Regions from separate parts of the Paraburkholderia fungorum genome, predicted to be linked through region 2. Evidence: riboswitches for the same ligand, from Rfam matches in the RefSeq annotation. Region 2 holds a riboswitch; each other region holds the start of a gene.
The links. Region 2 has a riboswitch for cobalamin ahead of BLS41_RS05045 (TonB-dependent receptor domain-containing protein). Riboswitches for the same ligand answer to the same signal wherever they lie in the genome.

Region 1 (5,618 bases), on a different contig from region 2:
GTAGTGCTCGCGCGGCTGCTGCAAGGGCTGTCGGTCGGCGGACAGTTCGCGACCGCGTCGGCGATGCTGGTCGAGTACGCCCCGCCGCACAAGAAGATGTTCTATGGCAGCTTCAACATGTCGGCGCAGGCGTTTGCGTTGCTGCTGTCGTCGGGCGTCGGCTACCTGCTGACCACGCAATTGACGCATGAACAACTGGTGTCGTGGGGATGGCGTCTGCCGTTTCTGTTCGGCGCGCTGGCGGGGCCGTTCGGGTTTTATATCCGGCATCGCGTGGCGGAGTCGCCGGAATTCGAACGCCTGCGCGATAGCAAGGACAAGCCGCCGCGCGTCACCGTCCGGCAGTTTTTCCGCGACAACGGCGATGCGGCGATCTGCGCGATGGGCGTGATCATCGTCGGCGCGGCGACGAATTACGTGTGGCACTCGTATCTGTCGGTGTATGTCGAGCGGCAATTGCATTTGCCGTTATCCACCGCGCTGCTCGGCGCGTTCGTGTCGGGCGTGCTGAATCTGTTCCTGTTCCCGCTGTCGGGCAAGCTTGCCGACCGCTACGGCGCTTACCGTCTGTTCTATCCAATCGTGATTGCGTGGATGGTCTGCGTGTATCCGCTGTATCAGTTCGTCGTGACGAATCCGACGCCGGGGCATCTGTTCATCGCGCAACTCGTCGCCACAGTGTTTCTCGCGGCGATGTCCGGCTCGCATCCCGGCATGCTCGCGACGCTGTTCCCGGTGCGCAGCCGCTCGGCGGGCGTGGCGCTGTCGTACAACATCGCGGTGACGCTGTTCGGCGGCATGGCGCCGCTCACCATCACCGGTCTGACGCGCGTGACCGGCAGCAGTCTCACGCCCGCGTTCTACCTGATTTTTGCCGGCTTCGTTTCGCTTGCGATGGTGTACTTCACGCGCTCGGGACGCGAGCCGCGCGGCACGGCGGCGCGACCCGCCGCTCATTAGCACGGTGGCGCGCGGCGCCCCCTGGCAGATTAACCACGAGCTCATTGCATGACCCAGCCTTTGATTACAGACGACGAGCGCGCGCCCAATGAACGTCCGGTGGCGGTCGTCGCGAACCGGCATCTGACTGTCACGACCGATGCGGGCAGCGGCACCGTGCCGGTGTTCGCGAACGGCGACTGGCTTCTCCCCGCGCGCGGCATCGAACGCGCGGTGATTCTGATTCACGGCCGCCTGCGCAATGCCGATACGTATTTCGACCTCGCACAGCGGGCCTGCGCGCTGGCGGGCGGCAGCGCCGCCGATACGCTGCTGATCGTGCCGCAGTTTCTCGCGACCGCCGATGTGGCCGCGCATGAGGTCCCGCCATCCACGTTGCATTGGGAGTGGACCAGCTGGATGGGCGGTGGCGAGGCCGAAGGTCCGGCGCCGCTCAGTTCGTTCGACGTGCTCGATGCCATCGTGCAGACGCTCGCTTCGGACGACCGCTTTGCATCGCTGACCGAGGTCGTGATCGCGGGGCATTCGGGCGGCGCGCAGGTGGTGCATCGCTATGCGGTGGTGGCGCGCGAGCAGGCGTCGCTGGCCGCGCGGGGTGTCGGGTTGCGGTATGTGGTCGCGAATCCGTCGTCGTATGTGTATTTCGATGCAATGCGTCCGACGGCATCCGGCGAGTTCGCTGCGTTCGATGCGGCTCGGTGTCCGTCGTTCAATCGCTGGAAATATGGGCTCGAAGATTTGCCCGCTTACACGCGTGGCGAAGATGGCGCGGCATCCGCCGACGGGCTCGAAGCACGCTATGCGCGCTCCGATGTCACCGTGCTGCTGGGCGGCGCGGATTGCGATCCGCAGCATCCCGCGCTCGACCGCTCATGTGCGGCGATGACCCAAGGCACGAACCGGCTTGAGCGTGGGCTCGCGTACGCGCGGTATATGGCGTTGCGGCATCCGCAAGGATTGGCGACCCACCGGACGTTCGTGATCGATGGCGTCGGGCACGATGCGAACGGGATGTTTGCTTCTGAGCAGGGGCTGGCGGCGGTATTTGGCGTCTGACGGTGTTCGCGATGAGCCTTGGCGATCACGTCGGTCGGGCCAGCATGGGCACAAAGCCTGCTACCGCAGCAGTGACCACGCGGATCGATGTTGATGATCCGCACGCCACCGTCCGAGGAGCGTGTCGACATGAACAAAACCCGAATACTCGCCACCGCGCTTGCCGCTGCATCGCTAGGTGCGCTGTTGCCCTGCAGCGCACAGGCCGACGATGCCCCCAGCCCGTGCGCGTCGCTCAAACGAATCGTGGCGGCGGCGCCGGGCGGCCTGGCTTCAATGACACCCGAGGATGGCAAAGGCATCGCGCAACCCTACGGCGACGATGCCCAATGTGCTGCGAGCCCAGGCAGCTACCAGTGCACGTGGACGCCGCATCACGACGCCGGTTCGAATGCCGCCGCGTTGCAGGCGGTCGCAGCCGACATCGCGTCGTGTCTGCCCGAAGCGACTCACGATCAGAATTCACCGGGACGCCAGCACTTTTATGTCGGCGATAAAGGCAAGCGGACCGGCATCACGCTGACGCCCACGGGTTCGAACAAACTGCGGCTGGTGGTATCGGGTCAGTGACCGGCGGGCTAGTTAATGAGTAGCTGCGGTGTCCCGATAAATTGAAGTTGAACGGCGGCGACAGTCAGCTTGCCGACGGCCGCCATGTCCAGCCGCGCGACGAGCGCCGCAATTCGACCAGCGACAGCGGCGCGATTTCAATCCGCGCAAATATCTCGGGCGATGCCCCCAGCGCATGCACAATCGCGGCCCGCAGCAGCGGGGCATGCGTGACAGCAACGACATGGCGCGGATGGTTCGATGCGTGGTCCGCAGTCGTAGGGTTCAACGCGTCGAGCCACGCTCCCACCCGCTTCACGAGCGCAGCGAACGACTCGCCTCCGGGCGGCGCGGCGTCGGGATCGCGTGTCCATGCGGCGAGTTCCTGGGGCGCTTCGTTGGCTATGTCGATGAGCCGCTGGCCACGCCATCTGCCGTAATTTATATCCGCCAGAGCTTCGTCGACCGTCGCGGCCAGTCCGAGTGCTGAGGCCGTTTCGCGCGCGCAAACCGCCGGGCTGACGAACGCGGCGGCATCGCCGGAAAAGGCCATACGCGCCCGCACAGCTTCCGTTTCGCCGATGCTACGGGCGTCGAGCGCGTCGTCGTCGATGGGAAAGCGGCCTGCGCGCTGCGCGGCCGTCGACGCGTGGCTGACCAGTAACAGTCGTAGGTCCATTCTTTTCATTTCCGTTCAAACGATGCCGAAACGCGGCGCGGACGGCACGTCCAGGGTCGCGGAGGCCCGAGTTTAGCGCGTAGAATAGCGGGACTGCGAAGCACGGAAGCCGGTGAGAGCCCGGCGCGGTCGCGCCACTGTAATCGGCATCGCAAGCCGAAAGCCAGACCTGAGCTTCGCACCATTCCTTTGCAATCGACTTTCGGGGCGCGCTACCCCCAGGAGATGTCACTATGAACGACACCGTTTTCAATTCCGCGACCCAGCCCGTTGCGCAACCCACGCCTATCCCGTTGCGTGAGTTGCTGCCTTGGGTCGTATTCGGCGGCTTGCTGTTATTGCTCGCGATTTACTTCGTTGGTGCAGAAGAAGGTGCCACGTCGCTGGTGCCCGGCATGTACGTGCATGAATTCGTGCACGACGGTCGCCATCTGCTCGGCTTTCCCTGCCACTAACGGAGCCGGACATGGTTGGTAAATTGTTGGTACGCGGGATGCTCGCCGGCATCGCCGCGGGACTGCTCACGTTCGGCTTCGCGCGACTGGTAGGCGAGCCGCAGGTCGATCAGGCCATTTCGTTCGAAGAAAAGGCAGACGCCGCCAAAGGCGAAGCGCCCGAGCCTGAACTCGTGAGCCGCGAGACCCAGGCGGGCCTCGGATTGCTGACCGGCGTGGTGACGTTCGGCGCGGCGGTCGGCGGTCTGTTCTCGCTGGTGTTCGCGTATGCGTACGGACGTGTCGGCGTGCTGGGCGTGCGCGCGTTGTCCGCGTGGCTCGCGCTGGCGGCGTTCATTGCGCTGGTGATCGTACCCAATATCAAGTACCCGGCTAATCCGCCATCGGTAGGCGACCCCGAGACGATCGGGATGCGCACGGGCCTGTTCTTTCTGATGATCGCGATCTCGATCGCCGCGATGGTGTTCTCGCTGAAGGTGCGACGCCGCGCGGTGCTGAAGCTGGGCGCGTGGAACGGCTCGATTGTCGCGGGACTGGTGTTTATCGTGATCATCGCGGCAGTGCAACTGTCGATGCCGGTCATCAACGAAGTGCCGGCGGCTTTCCCGGCGGTGCTGCTGTGGAAGTTCCGGGTGGCCGCGATCGGCATGCAGGTCATCATGTGGACGACGATCGGGCTGCTGTTCGGCGCGCTGGTCGAGCGCAGCGATTTCGCACGGCTGAATGTGCGTGGCGTGGCGAAGTCGGCTTGAGGCTGGCCTGGCACTGGGGCGCTTGTCGGTACTTCTGGCGCTCCGGTGCTTACGGCGCGACTGTGTAAGCGGTCGCGCCAGGTGCGCAAGGCTCGACTCTGGTTTGGTATCAAGGACTTGGCCCGGTTGTGGATAGGTTATCCACAGGCTTGCGAACATTTTCTGTGGACAAGTTCGCCGGGTTTCTCGTGTTGGCCGGTAGCTGTTCCTGTATTCGTCTCCGTAGTTGCCGCGAGTTGCCGCGATAAGCACGCAGACGCGGCAACTCGCCCTCGTCTCACACCCCTTTTCCCCGCAACGCCCAGTTGAACATGCGTCGCGCTTTCCCGGTAGGCTGCGTCAACCGGTCGAACAGTTGCGCGACCGCGCCATCCAGTTGAGCCAGCGCCGGTGATTTTGCCGGATCGACCTCGATCCCCACTGCAGCCGACGCACGCTCGTTCGTTGCATCACGCGCCGAACCGCTCGGCTGTCCGTTGTATCGGGCGATCAGCGAGTCCAGTCGCGCCACGATCGATTCGACATGGGCCGCGCTGATATCCGCCGCATTGAGCGCCGCCGCTTCCTCGTTAGACGGCATCCCGCGCCGCGCCGGATCGCTCAACACCCGCGCCCAATGCAGGCAGCACAGCAGCGAACCCGTGGCTAGTTCGACATCGGGATTCCACGTCACTACACGCTGGGTTTGCAGCGGCTTTAATGCAATCCGAAGATCGTGCCAGCCACGATCCAGCCGGCGCATGGCAGCACGCGTTTCAGACGCGCTCACGCTAGCAGCACCAGCACCAGCACCAGCACCAGCACCCGCACCCGCACCCGCCGCAAGCCGGACCACCTCGCGCAGCGCTCCGAGCACAGCGCCCAGCCGAACCTCGACATGACGGGTGGCCGAAAGCGGCATCATCAGAATGGCGACGGCGAACGACACGATGCAGCCCACCAGCACTTCCTCGATCCGCAATTCGACCAGCGGTCCCATGGCGAAACCCAGTTCGCCGTAGACCAACCCCACGAGCACGGTAATGAAGAACACCCCCGGCGCGTAAGCGCTGAGGATGAAGTACGCCCAACCGAACACGCAGAGCACCATCGCAGCTACTAATAGTGTCGGCGAGTCGTGCAGCGGCGCGACCAGCATGACGCTGACCAGCGCGCCAGCCAGCGTGC
Region 2 (5,618 bases):
TCAATGCGCGCCGCTGCGCGAGCGGCAGCGGCTGCCAGTCGCGCAAACGTATGCCGTCCAGTTCGACCTGTCCCGCCGACGCCTGCCGCAAACCCGCGAGCGTCGACAACAACGTCGTCTTGCCCGCGCCGTTCGGTCCCGCGACACACCAGATTTCGCCGGGATAAAACGTGTGCGTGAACGCGTCGAGCAAGATACGCGAACCGGCGCGCAAGGTCACGCCTTGCGCGCTGAGCGCGTGTTGCTGAGAGTTATCGCGAGCTTGCATCATCGGCGCCTGCGCAGCAGCATCCACAGAAAAATGGGTACACCGATGATCGACGTAATCACGCCGACCGGCAATTGCGCGGGCGCGATCACCGTGCGCGCGATCAGGTCCGCGCCCATCACCGCGACGCCGCCGCCGAGCGCGGCGGCCGGTAACAACATGCGCTGATCGTTGCCGAACGCGAGTCGCAGCATATGCGGCACCACGAGTCCGACGAAGCCGATGGTGCCCGCGGTCGTCACTGCTGCAGCAGCCGCGAGCGACGCCACCAGATACACGCGCAAACGCAGCGGCATCACCGCGACGCCGAGCGCTTGCGCGGCGGCATCGCCACGCAACAGAACATTCAGACGCGGCGCGACCGGCACGATGACCAGCAGCGCGACGACCAGCGCCACGAGCGCGGTCCACGGCATCGCGCCGCCGTTGAGGTCGCCGGTCAGCCAGAACAGCATGCCGCGCAGACGGCTGTCGGGTGCGAGGTTGAGCAGCAGCGTGATCAGCGCGCCCCACCCAGCCGCGATCACCGCGCCTGTCAGCAGCAAACGCGGCGACGTGTCTTGCGGTTCGCCGCGCCACAACTCGCGGCGAGCGAGACCGAGCACCAGCAAAATCGACACGAACGCGCCAGCGAATGCACCGGCGTCAACGATCCACCACGCGCAACCGGCGATCATCGCGAGCAGCGCAAAGGTCGCCGCGCCGCCCGATACGCCCAATATGTACGGCTCGGCCAACGGGTTGCGCAACAGCACCTGCAACAACGCGCCCGCCAATGCGAGCAATGCGCCGCACGCAAAACCGGCCAGCGCGCGCGGCAAACGCAGCGTGCGGACGATCTCGCCAGCAAGGTCGCCCGACTCGACCGGCGACGCCGTGAACGCATGCGACGGCAGCAACGCCGACAACACGCGTCCCGGTGCGAGCGACACGCTGCCCAATGCGAGCGACGCGAGCAGCACCGCCAGCGCGACGCAGGCGAGCGCGAGCCAGATCGCGGCCGCGCGCCTCGCGCTCATCACGCGCACGGCAGCGGGCATCGAAACCGGAGGACGATTCATCCGCGTGATCTCAACGCAGCGCGCGCGTCACTGCTGCTGCCAACCGATCGTGACATACGCACCGCGTCGCGGCGAGTTATACGAGTAGGCCGTTTCATAGTCCTTGTTCAACAGATTGTCGATTTGCGCGGTGACGTACCACGCTTTCGTGATGTTGTAGCGCGCCGACAGATTGACGATGCCATAGCCGCCCAGATCGCCGCTGCTGTCGCTACGCGCGCCGCTCACGATCCATTCGCCGCCCACGCGCCACCCTGCAATGCTGCGATTCACCGCCAGCGAGCCGAAGCGCCGCGCGCGCCGCACGAGGTCGACATCGTTGTCGAGGTCGACGGGATTTTGCAGCGTCAACGAGGCACGCACGTCCGTCTTGCCGACATGTCCGCTCCACGAGCCTTCGAGCCCCTGCACCTTCGCACGGCCGACATTCTCGGCCAGATAGATGCCGGGCGACACTTCGGGATAGTCGATCAGATTCGAATAGCGGGTCTGGAATGCGCTCAGGCGCATCACGCCAAGCGCATTCGATGCGTACTGCAACGCGGCTTCGATCGAATGACTGCGCTCCGGTTTGATCGACGGATTGCCGCTGTACGGATAGTACAGATCGTCGAAACTCGGGGCGCGGAACGAATCCGAATAGCTTGCGGTTGCCTTCCAGTTCCCGGTGATGTCGAAACCGTAGCCGAGATAGTAACTGTTCGCTCCGCCGAAATCGGAATACTGGTCGTGCCGTACGTTCGCCTGAATCTGGTTGCGCCCGAAGCGTCCCGTATAGCCGACGAAACCCGAATCGACGTGACGGTCGGGCGCGGCAAAGGTGTCCGATTCGAGCGTCTGATCGAGATGTTCGTAGCCGACCTGAAGTTTCTGTTGAGCGGCCAATGCAAAATCGTTCTGCCACGTGTACTGACGATTGTCGGTGTCGAAGCGGCCGTTATAGATGCCGTTGGTGTTCGACACACTGCGGTCGTCGCCTTCAGACACGATGAAATGCGTGGTCCACCAGTCGGTCAGCTTGCCGTTCGCGAAGACCGACGCCTGGCGCACCTTGCTGTACAGATTGTTCAGATCGGTCGGCTCGCCGTACGCGTTGTCGTAACTGTTGTTGCCGTTCGACTGGAAGAACGTGACGCCCGCGTCCCATTGGTCGTTGAACTTGTGACGCAACGAAGCCGAGATGCTCTCGTTCAGATAGCCGTTCGCATTCGGATTCGCGCCCGGCGCCTGGGCGGGGTTGAGCGACGAAAAGCCGTCGTCTTTCGAGCGCGCGAGCGAGATGCTGAAGGTCGTGTTGCCGTCTTTGTCGAGTGCGCCGTTCACGCCCATCTGCTGGGTCTGCGTGTGATAGCTGCCGTAGCCCACCGAAAAATTGAAGCGCGGCGGATGATCGCCGCCGTCTTTCGTGAACACCTGCACCACCCCGCCGATCGCACCCGAGCCGTATAACGCGGACACGTTGCCGTTCACGACTTCGACGCGGTCGATCTGATCGAGCGGGATCTGCGAGATTTGCGCCGAACCGAGACTCACGGAATCCACCCGCACGCCGTCGATCAGCAACAGCGATTGCGTCGACGACGCGCCGCGCAAGAACAGGCTCGCCGTCGAACCAGGGCCACCTGTCCGCGAGATTTGCGCACCCGGCGCGAGTTGCAACAGACCGGGCAAGTCGGTGGCGGTGGTGTCGGCGAGATCCTGCTGATCGAATAACGTGGTCTGCGGAATCGTGTCCGCGAGCGGTTGCGGCGTGCGCCCCGCGGTCACGACGACGGGCGACAATAGCGTGGACGAATCATCTGCAGCGGACACATCGCCCGATGACGATGATGACGACGCCGATTCAGACGTAGCAGCGGCAGCAGAATCTGCAGCATCCGAAGCGGACGTGGACGAAGATGGCGATGCAGCACTCTGCGCATGCACGACGAGCGGCAGGCTCGCAAACGCGAGCAGCACCGCGCGAGCGATGGGGGACAACATGGGATGGCATTCCTGTGGATAGCGTGCGCGGCCCGCTTCCCCGCAGGCCGATGCGTAACGAGGCACCCCCGTATTTAACATTTTCGCGGGGGACGTGCCTCTCCCTCTGGCCGGTATCCGGGCTGGCGACACATCGATCCCACCTTCCCACGCGTAACGCGCAGTGGCACACTCACATGTTGAGCTTCAAACACGCGATCAGGATCGACCTGCATGACGAATGCGGTCGCTTACCGTTGCGGGGGCAGCGCAGGTTAGCGCGTTCCGGTTCACGGAACATGCGCCCTGCTTCCCGTTTAACTGCGCACTGTTGAAAAGCGCGCGGGCACCAGAGTGCGGCAAGTTTAGGAGCGGCCTCGAAGTGCGTCAAGAACGGTTGCACCATCGCAAGCCGTTCTGTTAAATGCAGAATATTGTCCGACCGGCGAGGTGTTTTTCATCATAAGGTCGATAAAAGCCTGCATAAAGCAATGTTGTTACGTCTCGAAACGAGACAATTGTCGGAACCTGCGATATTCCGCGCTAAAATGCAATGTCTTTAGAGGACGCAGCACATGCTCACCGAACTCGAATCACTTTCACAGAATATCGGCAAGCTGATCGCGATCAGCCAACGCCACAATGAAGCGCGAATCGCGCTCGAAGATCAGCTCGCCCAATCACGCGCCGAAGCAGAAGCTACGCGCACGGAACTTGCACTGTTGCGCGAAGAGCGCGACGCATTGCAGGCCGAACGCGATGCGCTGTCCGCGAAAATCGACGACGCTCAGGTGCGCCTGAATGCAATTCTCGAGAAACTGCCGCGGGCCCGCGCGAACAGCGAGCCGGATAACCAGCTCGATCTGCTCGAGCCTGCTCAGCACGCTGTCGAAGCGGAGAGCGAAGTGACCCGCCACGGAGAAAATGCATGACCACCAAGCAGATCGAAGTATCGATTCTCGACGTGCCCTATCGCCTCGCGTGCTCGCCGGAAACGGAAGGCGCACTGCTTGAAGCGGTTGCTCGCGTCGACGCCGAAATGTCGAAGATCCGCAATAACAGCAACGTGCGCGGCACGGATCGCATTGCCGTCATGGCTGCGCTGTCGCTGGCATCGGAACTGCTTAGGCTCCAATCGAGCGTTAGACACGGAGAAGCATTTCCTGCAGAGGAAATCCGGCGTACAATGCATCAAATGAACGAACAACTGGGTACTGTGATTCAGCAGTACAACATGCAGTAAGTAGCAGTCGGTCCTGAGATCCACTGCGGATTCAAACGAAGGTGAGTCAATCTCGGCAAACGTTTGAGTTCAATCGTTTAAGCTTCATCGGTTTAGCTTCCCTGCCTGGTTCGCCAAGGTCATATATTCCTTGAACCAATGCCATGTGCACGGTTGCGGAAATTTGTAGCACGGGTGTGCGCGTCACTCTGTCTGATGTACCCGAAGTGTTGCTAACTGCGACCAATTCTGAACCCCCGGTTCAGGATGCCGGCCTAGCGGCTAAGGCGGGGACCTTATCTAGAACGGCATCGGACTTCGGTTCGATGCCGTTTTTCTTTGGGCTCCGGTTTCACGTACGTTTTCTCCGTTCGCGTTTTTCGTTCGTGCCGTCAAGCCCTTAACGTCAACCACGTTCAATTCGATTCATGCGCTACTGGCTAATGAAGTCCGAACCGGACGAAGCGAGCATCGACCATCTCGCCAACGCACCGCACCACACGTTACCGTGGACCGGCGTGCGCAATTATCAGGCGCGCAATTTCATGCGCGACATGATGCAGGTCGGCGACGGCGTGCTGTTCTATCACTCGAGCTGTCCTCAACCCGGCATCGCGGGGCTCGCGGAGGTCTCGTCCACTGCCTACCCGGACCCGACACAGTTCGACAGGAAGAGCCCGTACTACGACGAAAAGTCGTCGCAGGAAACGCCGCGCTGGTTGCTCGTCGACGTCGTATTCAAAAAGAAAATTCCGCTGATTCCGCTCGCAACTTTGCGTGAGCACGAAGAATTGCAGGACATGCGCGTGCTCGCCAAGGGCAACCGTTTGTCGATCACGCCGGTGACCGAAGCCGAGTGGCGCTTCATCACGAAGCGGCTTGTTTAAGACTCGCGTGAAGCCTGTTCGACGTCGATGTAAAACCGGGTCGCGACGATTAAAGCAAAGTGAGATCAGGGAACCAAGCTCAGGTTACAAGCGCCTAACGGACGCACAGAGGGACTGGCAAACAGCGTGCCATTTGTCGCACGCCGTTCGTGCCAATCGTGCATCAACCTGTTCAAGCAAGGAGTCGAGCAATGACAAAAAACACCGCACGGGCAGTC
Region 3 (5,618 bases), on a different contig from region 2:
CGGCCACGCCGCCGATCACCACGATCGCAGGCGACCCGAGCCCCGCACGCGCGACTGTGTCCGCAAACCCGCCGAGCGGCGCGAGTGCGTGGCGCTGCTCGGGCCGCGTCGCCGATTCGATCGCGGCGCACGGCGTATCGGCCGACAGTCCGGCCGCGAGCAGCGCGCCGGTAATGTCGCTCAAACGACGCATGCCCATATAGATCACGAGCGTCATGCGGGTGGCGGCGAGCGCGGCCCAATCCGGCTCGCCGCTGCCCGCGCCGTGTCCGGTGACGAACACCACACCCTGCGTGTAGTCGCGATGCGTGACCGGAATGCCGATTGCCGCCGGTGCCGCGATCCCCGCTGTAATGCCGTTGATCACTTCCACGTCGACGCCCGCGGCCAGCAACGCCTGGCGTTCTTCGCCGCCCCGGCCGAACACGAACGGATCGCCGCCTTTCAGCCGCGCGACACTGCGCCCGGCCCGCGCGTGTTCGAGCATCTGCGCGACGATGCCGGCTTGCGGCGTCGACGGATGACCGCCGCGTTTGCCGACGTAGACGACCAGCGCATCCGCGCGGGCGAATTGCAGCACGTCGGGATTCACCAGGTCGTCGACCAGCACCACATCGGCCTGGGCGAGCGCGCGGGTCGCCTTGAGCGTCATCAGTTCGACGTCGCCGGGACCTGCGCCGATCAACCACGCGCGCGTCATCGCGGCGTGCATGGCGCACGCCATGTCATAGCGGACGAAGCGGACGAAGCGGCCGAAGCGGCCGGAACGGATCGGGAACGGAAAGCGGCGGAACGCCGGACAGCGGACAGTGAAATCATGCGATGCGACAACGGATTCAGGCACGGCGAACAACGCGACCCGTCACGCTGTTTTCGACAAACACGCGAACGGAATACGGCTACGCCATGCTTTAACGCCTTCACATCCGTCCCTCGCGGATTCCAGCGGCCGGCGGCGAGAAATTCGAGATTCGTCGAGATTCGCCGCCTCCGCGTCTGGCCGGTATCCGGGCTGGCGGCCTCATGTGCTTTGCCTTCCCGCCCCGATTCACGGGACAGTGGCATCGAAAAAACGCATGCGCGGCGCAGCAGAAGTGAATCTGGCGCAGCAGGTCGCTTACCGTTGCGGGGACAGCACAGGTTGAGCGCACGAACGCGCTGCCTGTTTCCCGTTTAACTGCACACGCGAACGCATGTGCGGGCACCAAACGCGCGCATACGATAGCACAGGACGCCCCGCCCGATAAGCGTTTCCGGCTGATGCGGGCGGCTTTGCCGCAGCTTCCGGCGCCTTGACTGCGGCGTCTTGCGCGCCTAAACTCGCACGCACTTTGGTGCTCGTGTGCGCTCTCGTGCGCATGCAGTTAAACGGGAAACAGGGTGCCCACCTTCTCTGGATCGGGTCAACCTGTGCTGCCCCCGCAACGGTAAGCGAAAAGTGGTGTCGGCTTCATGCGCGACACCGCGGAGCCGGCTTCGATGTCCACGCGCAAGGCCGCGTCGGCATATCACCACTGGGCGAGAAATCACTCGTCCGGGAAGGGGAAGCGGCGCTTTCGTCAGCCCGGATACCGGCCAGATTAAGCAGGACACCCGTCGCGGGGATGCGACGGCGCGTTCATGACCTCATTCCCGCTTTCTGTTTTTCTGTTGTCGCGGCAACGCCGTCGTTCGTCCCCGTGTTTATATTGTCGTGGCCCGTCGCGCTTCAGCTTTCAGCTTGCGCCCGGCCATGCCGATGCAGACAGACGAACCGACGCGCCGGCGCACGTGCAACCCCTACGGATGGACCTCACGATGCAAACTCAAATGCGCAAGATTCCCGTCACCATCGTCACGGGCTTTCTCGGCAGCGGCAAAACCACGTTGCTGCGGCACATTCTTCAGCATGCGGGCGGCAAGCGCATCGCGGTGATCGTCAACGAGTTCGGCGAACTCGGTATCGACGGGGAAATTCTTAAAGGGTGCGGGATCGGCTGCGATGAAAACGGCGTCGAAACCGAAGGGCAACTGTACGAACTCGCGAACGGCTGCCTGTGCTGCACCGTGCAGGAAGAGTTTTTCCCGGTGATGGAAAAGCTCGTCGAGCGCCGTGGCCAGATCGATCACGTGCTGATCGAAACCTCCGGCCTCGCTTTGCCGAAACCGCTCGTGCAGGCGTTCAACTGGCCGCAGATCAAGAACAGTTTCACGGTCGACGCGGTTGTCACGGTGGTGGACGGCCCGGCTGCGGCAAGCGGCCAGTTCGCCGAAAACCCTGTCGCCGTCGATGCACAGCGCAAAGCTGATCCGAACCTCGATCACGAATCGCCGCTGCACGAGTTGTTCGAAGACCAGTTGTCGGCGGCCGATCTGGTGATTCTGAACAAGACCGATCTGCTCGACGACGCGCAGCAAAGCGCGGTCGAAGCGGTGATTTGCGAGGAAATTCCGCCGCAGGTGAAGATCGTGCGCGCGCAACGCGGCGAACTGGATCTGCACACGCTGCTCGGTCTCGAAGCGGCATCGGAGGAAACGATCCACTTGCGCCACGATCACCACGGTTCCGCCGACGACGCCGATCATCACCACGACGAATTCGATTCGGTGGTCGTGCAGGCGGATGCGCCGTCGCGCGAAGCGGTGATCGCCGCGTTGCAGAAGCTGGTCGAGGCGAACACGATTTATCGCGTGAAGGGTTTTGCCGCGTTGCCGGGTGCGCCGATGCGTCTGGTGATTCAGGGCGTGGGCCGTCGCTTCGACAGCTATTTCGACCGACGCTGGCAGGCGGGCGAGGGCAATCAGAGCCGCTTCGTGCTGATCGGCGAGGACCTCGATCAGCCTGCGCTGCAACGCGCGTTCGACGCCGCGCTGGGCGTGGCGGCGTCGAATGCGGCGCCCGCCGCCGCAGCGAACCAGGCGTAAGCGCTCATGCATCTGCTGCGCACCACGCCGGGCGGTTTTGTCGACGATACCCAGGGCGTGATCCGTATCGATCAGCAGCCCGCCGATATCGTGGTGCTCAGTTCCGCCGACACCACGCTGTCGCTGCTGGCCAGCGTGTTTCCGCGTCTGGGCGACGGCTTTCCGAGCATCCGGCTCGCGAACGTCACCTATTTGCGGCAACCGGCGTCGGTCGATTTTTATGTCGAGGACGTGCTGCAGCATGCGCGCGTGGTGGTGGTCGATCACCTCGGCGGCGAGGCTTACTGGCCGTACGGCATCGAACAGGTGGTCGCGCTCGCGGAGCGCAACGGCCAAACGCTCGCGATGTTTTCCGGCGATTTGCAGGAAGACCCGAATCTGCTCGCGCGCAGCACGGCGGATGCCGATCTGTGCCACCAGTTGTGGCGTTATCTGCGGGAAGGCGGTCCGCAAAATGCCGAGGCGTTTTTGCGCTGTATCGCTTTCCGGAATTTTGGCTGGGGACGCGAGCCTGCACCGCCGCGCGCGTTGCCTGCTGCGTCGTTGTATCACCCGGAGCACGACACGCCGACCATCGCCGACTGGCAGGCGCGCTGGCAGCCGAATGCGCCGGTCGCGGCGATTCTGTTCTACAAGGCGCATCTGCAGGCGGCCAACACGGCAGTGTTCGATGCGCTGATCGACGCGCTCGAAGCGCAAGGTCTGAATCCGCTGCCGCTCGCGATTACGTCGCTGAAAGACGCGATGAGCCGCGACGTCGTGCAGTCGTTATGCGCGCAGCACGACGTTTCGCTCGTGTTGAATACGACCGCGTTCGCGGCGAGTGCGATCGACGATCCCGAGCCGCTCGCGCTCGCGGGCGATGCGCCGGTGTTCCAGGTGATCCTGAGCGGCGGCAATCGCGACGACTGGGTCAAGGACAACCAGGGTCTCAATTCGCGCGATATCGCGATGCATATCGCGCTGCCCGAAGTGGACGGCCGCATCATCACGCGCGCGATCAGCTTCAAGGGGCTCGCTTATCGGTGTCCGCATACGCAGGTCGACGTGGTCCGCTATCAGCCGGACCTCGAACGGGTGAGCTTTCTCGCCGAATTGAGCCGCCGCTGGTGTCGTCTGCGTTCGCTCGATAACGCCGACAAGAAACTCGCGCTGATCCTCGCCAATTATCCGATGAGCGAAGGGCGCATCGGCAACGGCGTGGGACTCGATACGCCGGCTTCGGTGGTCGGTATCCTGTCGATGCTCGGCGATGAAGGCTACCGTCTCGCCAATCAGGACGATCTGCCCGCGAACGGCGACGCGCTGCTGAAGAAGTTGACGGAAGGCGTGACCAACGACCCGGTGGTCCGCGATCTGCGCCCCGCGTTGCAAAGCCTCGCGCTCGACGACTATCTGACGCATCTCGACGCGCTGCCCGCTGAAACGCGGCAAGCGTTGAACTCACGCTGGGGCACGCCCGAGCAGGACCCTACGCTGCGGCGCGGCCGCTTCATGATCGCGGGCTGGCGCTGCGGGCATGTGTTTGTCGGCATCCAGCCGTCGCGTTCGCGCGAACAGGGCGATTACGCGAGCTATCACGACGCCGAACTCGTGCCGCCGCATTCGTATCTGGCGTTCTATTTCTGGCTGCGTCATCAGTTCGGGGTCGACGCGGTCGTGCATGTCGGCAAGCACGGCAACCTCGAATGGCTGCCGGGCAAGAGCGTCGCGTTGAGCGATACGTGCTGGCCCGACCTGATTCTCGGGCCGATGCCGCATCTGTATCCATTCATCGTCAACGATCCGGGCGAGGGCAGCCAGGCCAAACGGCGCGCGCAGGCCGTCATCGTCGATCACCTGATGCCGCCGCTCACGCGCGCTGAAAGTTATGGGCCGCTGCAGGATCTGGAGCGGCAGGTCGACGAATACTACGACGCGCTAATGGTCGATCCGCGCCGCTCGAAGCTGTTGCGGCGCACGATTCTCGCGACCATCGTCGAACATAAGCTGCACGAGGAACTGAGTCTCGCCGCGCCTAGCGGACAGGACGACGAAGACGCGTTGCTCACGCGCGTCGATGCGTGGCTGTGCGAGTTGAAGGAAGCGCAGATTCGCGATGGTCTGCACACGTTCGGGCAATCGCCGGACGGCGTGCAGCGGCGCGATACGCTGCTGGCGCTGGGGCGTTTCCCGGTTGGTGACGGACAGGGCGCGAAGGCCGGTCTGATCGACGCGCTTGCTTGCGATCTGCGGATGGATCACCTTTTCGATCCGTTGTCGGTGGATTGGGCGGCGGCCTGGGAAGGGCCGCGTCCCGAGGTGTTGCAGCAGGTCAGCGATGCGCCGTGGCGTCATTGCGGCGATACGCGAGAGCGTCTGGAATTGCTCGCAGCAGAGTTGTTGCGCGGTGTTTGCGGTGAAGTCGAGCCTTTAGCTTCCGACGCTTCGCTCGAAAGCTTGCCGCGTGCCGCGCAGGTGATCGGGCGCTTGCGCCACGATGTCTTGCCGCGTCTGGACGCCTGCGGTTCGCAGGAAATGACGCATCTGAAGCGCGGCCTCGAAGGACGTTTCGTGCCACCGGGGCCGAGTGGCTCGCCGTCGCGCGGACGCCCCGACGTGCTGCCCACCGGCCGCAACTTCTATTCCGTCGACACCCGCGCGGTTCCCACGCAAGCCGCGTGGTCGCTCGGCTTGAAATCCGCGCAACAGTTGATCGAGCGGCATCTGCAGGA

Region 1: another riboswitch for cobalamin. It lies ahead of BLS41_RS17300 (CbtB domain-containing protein); the one in region 2 lies ahead of BLS41_RS05045 (TonB-dependent receptor domain-containing protein).
Region 3: another riboswitch for cobalamin. It lies ahead of cobW (cobalamin biosynthesis protein CobW); the one in region 2 lies ahead of BLS41_RS05045 (TonB-dependent receptor domain-containing protein).

Annotation. Positions count from the first base shown of each region.
Region 1 covers NZ_FNKP01000002.1:206,028-211,645, forward strand. The annotation lists gene BLS41_RS17280 (MFS transporter) at 1-960, shown strand, start outside; gene BLS41_RS17285 (hypothetical protein) at 1,009-2,016, shown strand; gene BLS41_RS17290 (hypothetical protein) at 2,146-2,586, shown strand; gene BLS41_RS17295 (histidine phosphatase family protein) at 2,651-3,244, opposite strand; adenosylcobalamin (AdoCbl) riboswitch at 3,339-3,425, shown strand; gene BLS41_RS17300 (CbtB domain-containing protein) at 3,478-3,699, shown strand; gene BLS41_RS17305 (CbtA family protein) at 3,711-4,451, shown strand; gene BLS41_RS17310 (FUSC family protein) at 4,729-5,618, opposite strand, start outside.
Region 2 covers NZ_FNKP01000001.1:1,130,661-1,136,278, reverse strand. The annotation lists gene BLS41_RS05055 (ABC transporter ATP-binding protein) at 1-268, opposite strand, end outside; gene BLS41_RS05050 (FecCD family ABC transporter permease) at 268-1,329, opposite strand; gene BLS41_RS05045 (TonB-dependent receptor domain-containing protein) at 1,357-3,312, opposite strand; cobalamin riboswitch at 3,404-3,660, opposite strand; gene BLS41_RS05040 (ATPase) at 3,867-4,223, shown strand; gene BLS41_RS05035 (cell division protein ZapA) at 4,220-4,534, shown strand; RNA gene ssrS (6S RNA) at 4,630-4,811, shown strand; gene BLS41_RS05025 (EVE domain-containing protein) at 4,942-5,400, shown strand; gene BLS41_RS05020 (SIMPL domain-containing protein) at 5,592-5,618, shown strand, end outside.
Region 3 covers NZ_FNKP01000002.1:1,130,107-1,135,724, forward strand. The annotation lists gene cobA (uroporphyrinogen-III C-methyltransferase) at 1-700, opposite strand, end outside; cobalamin riboswitch at 982-1,224, opposite strand; cobalamin riboswitch at 1,316-1,594, shown strand; gene cobW (cobalamin biosynthesis protein CobW) at 1,798-2,904, shown strand; gene cobN (cobaltochelatase subunit CobN) at 2,911-5,618, shown strand, end outside.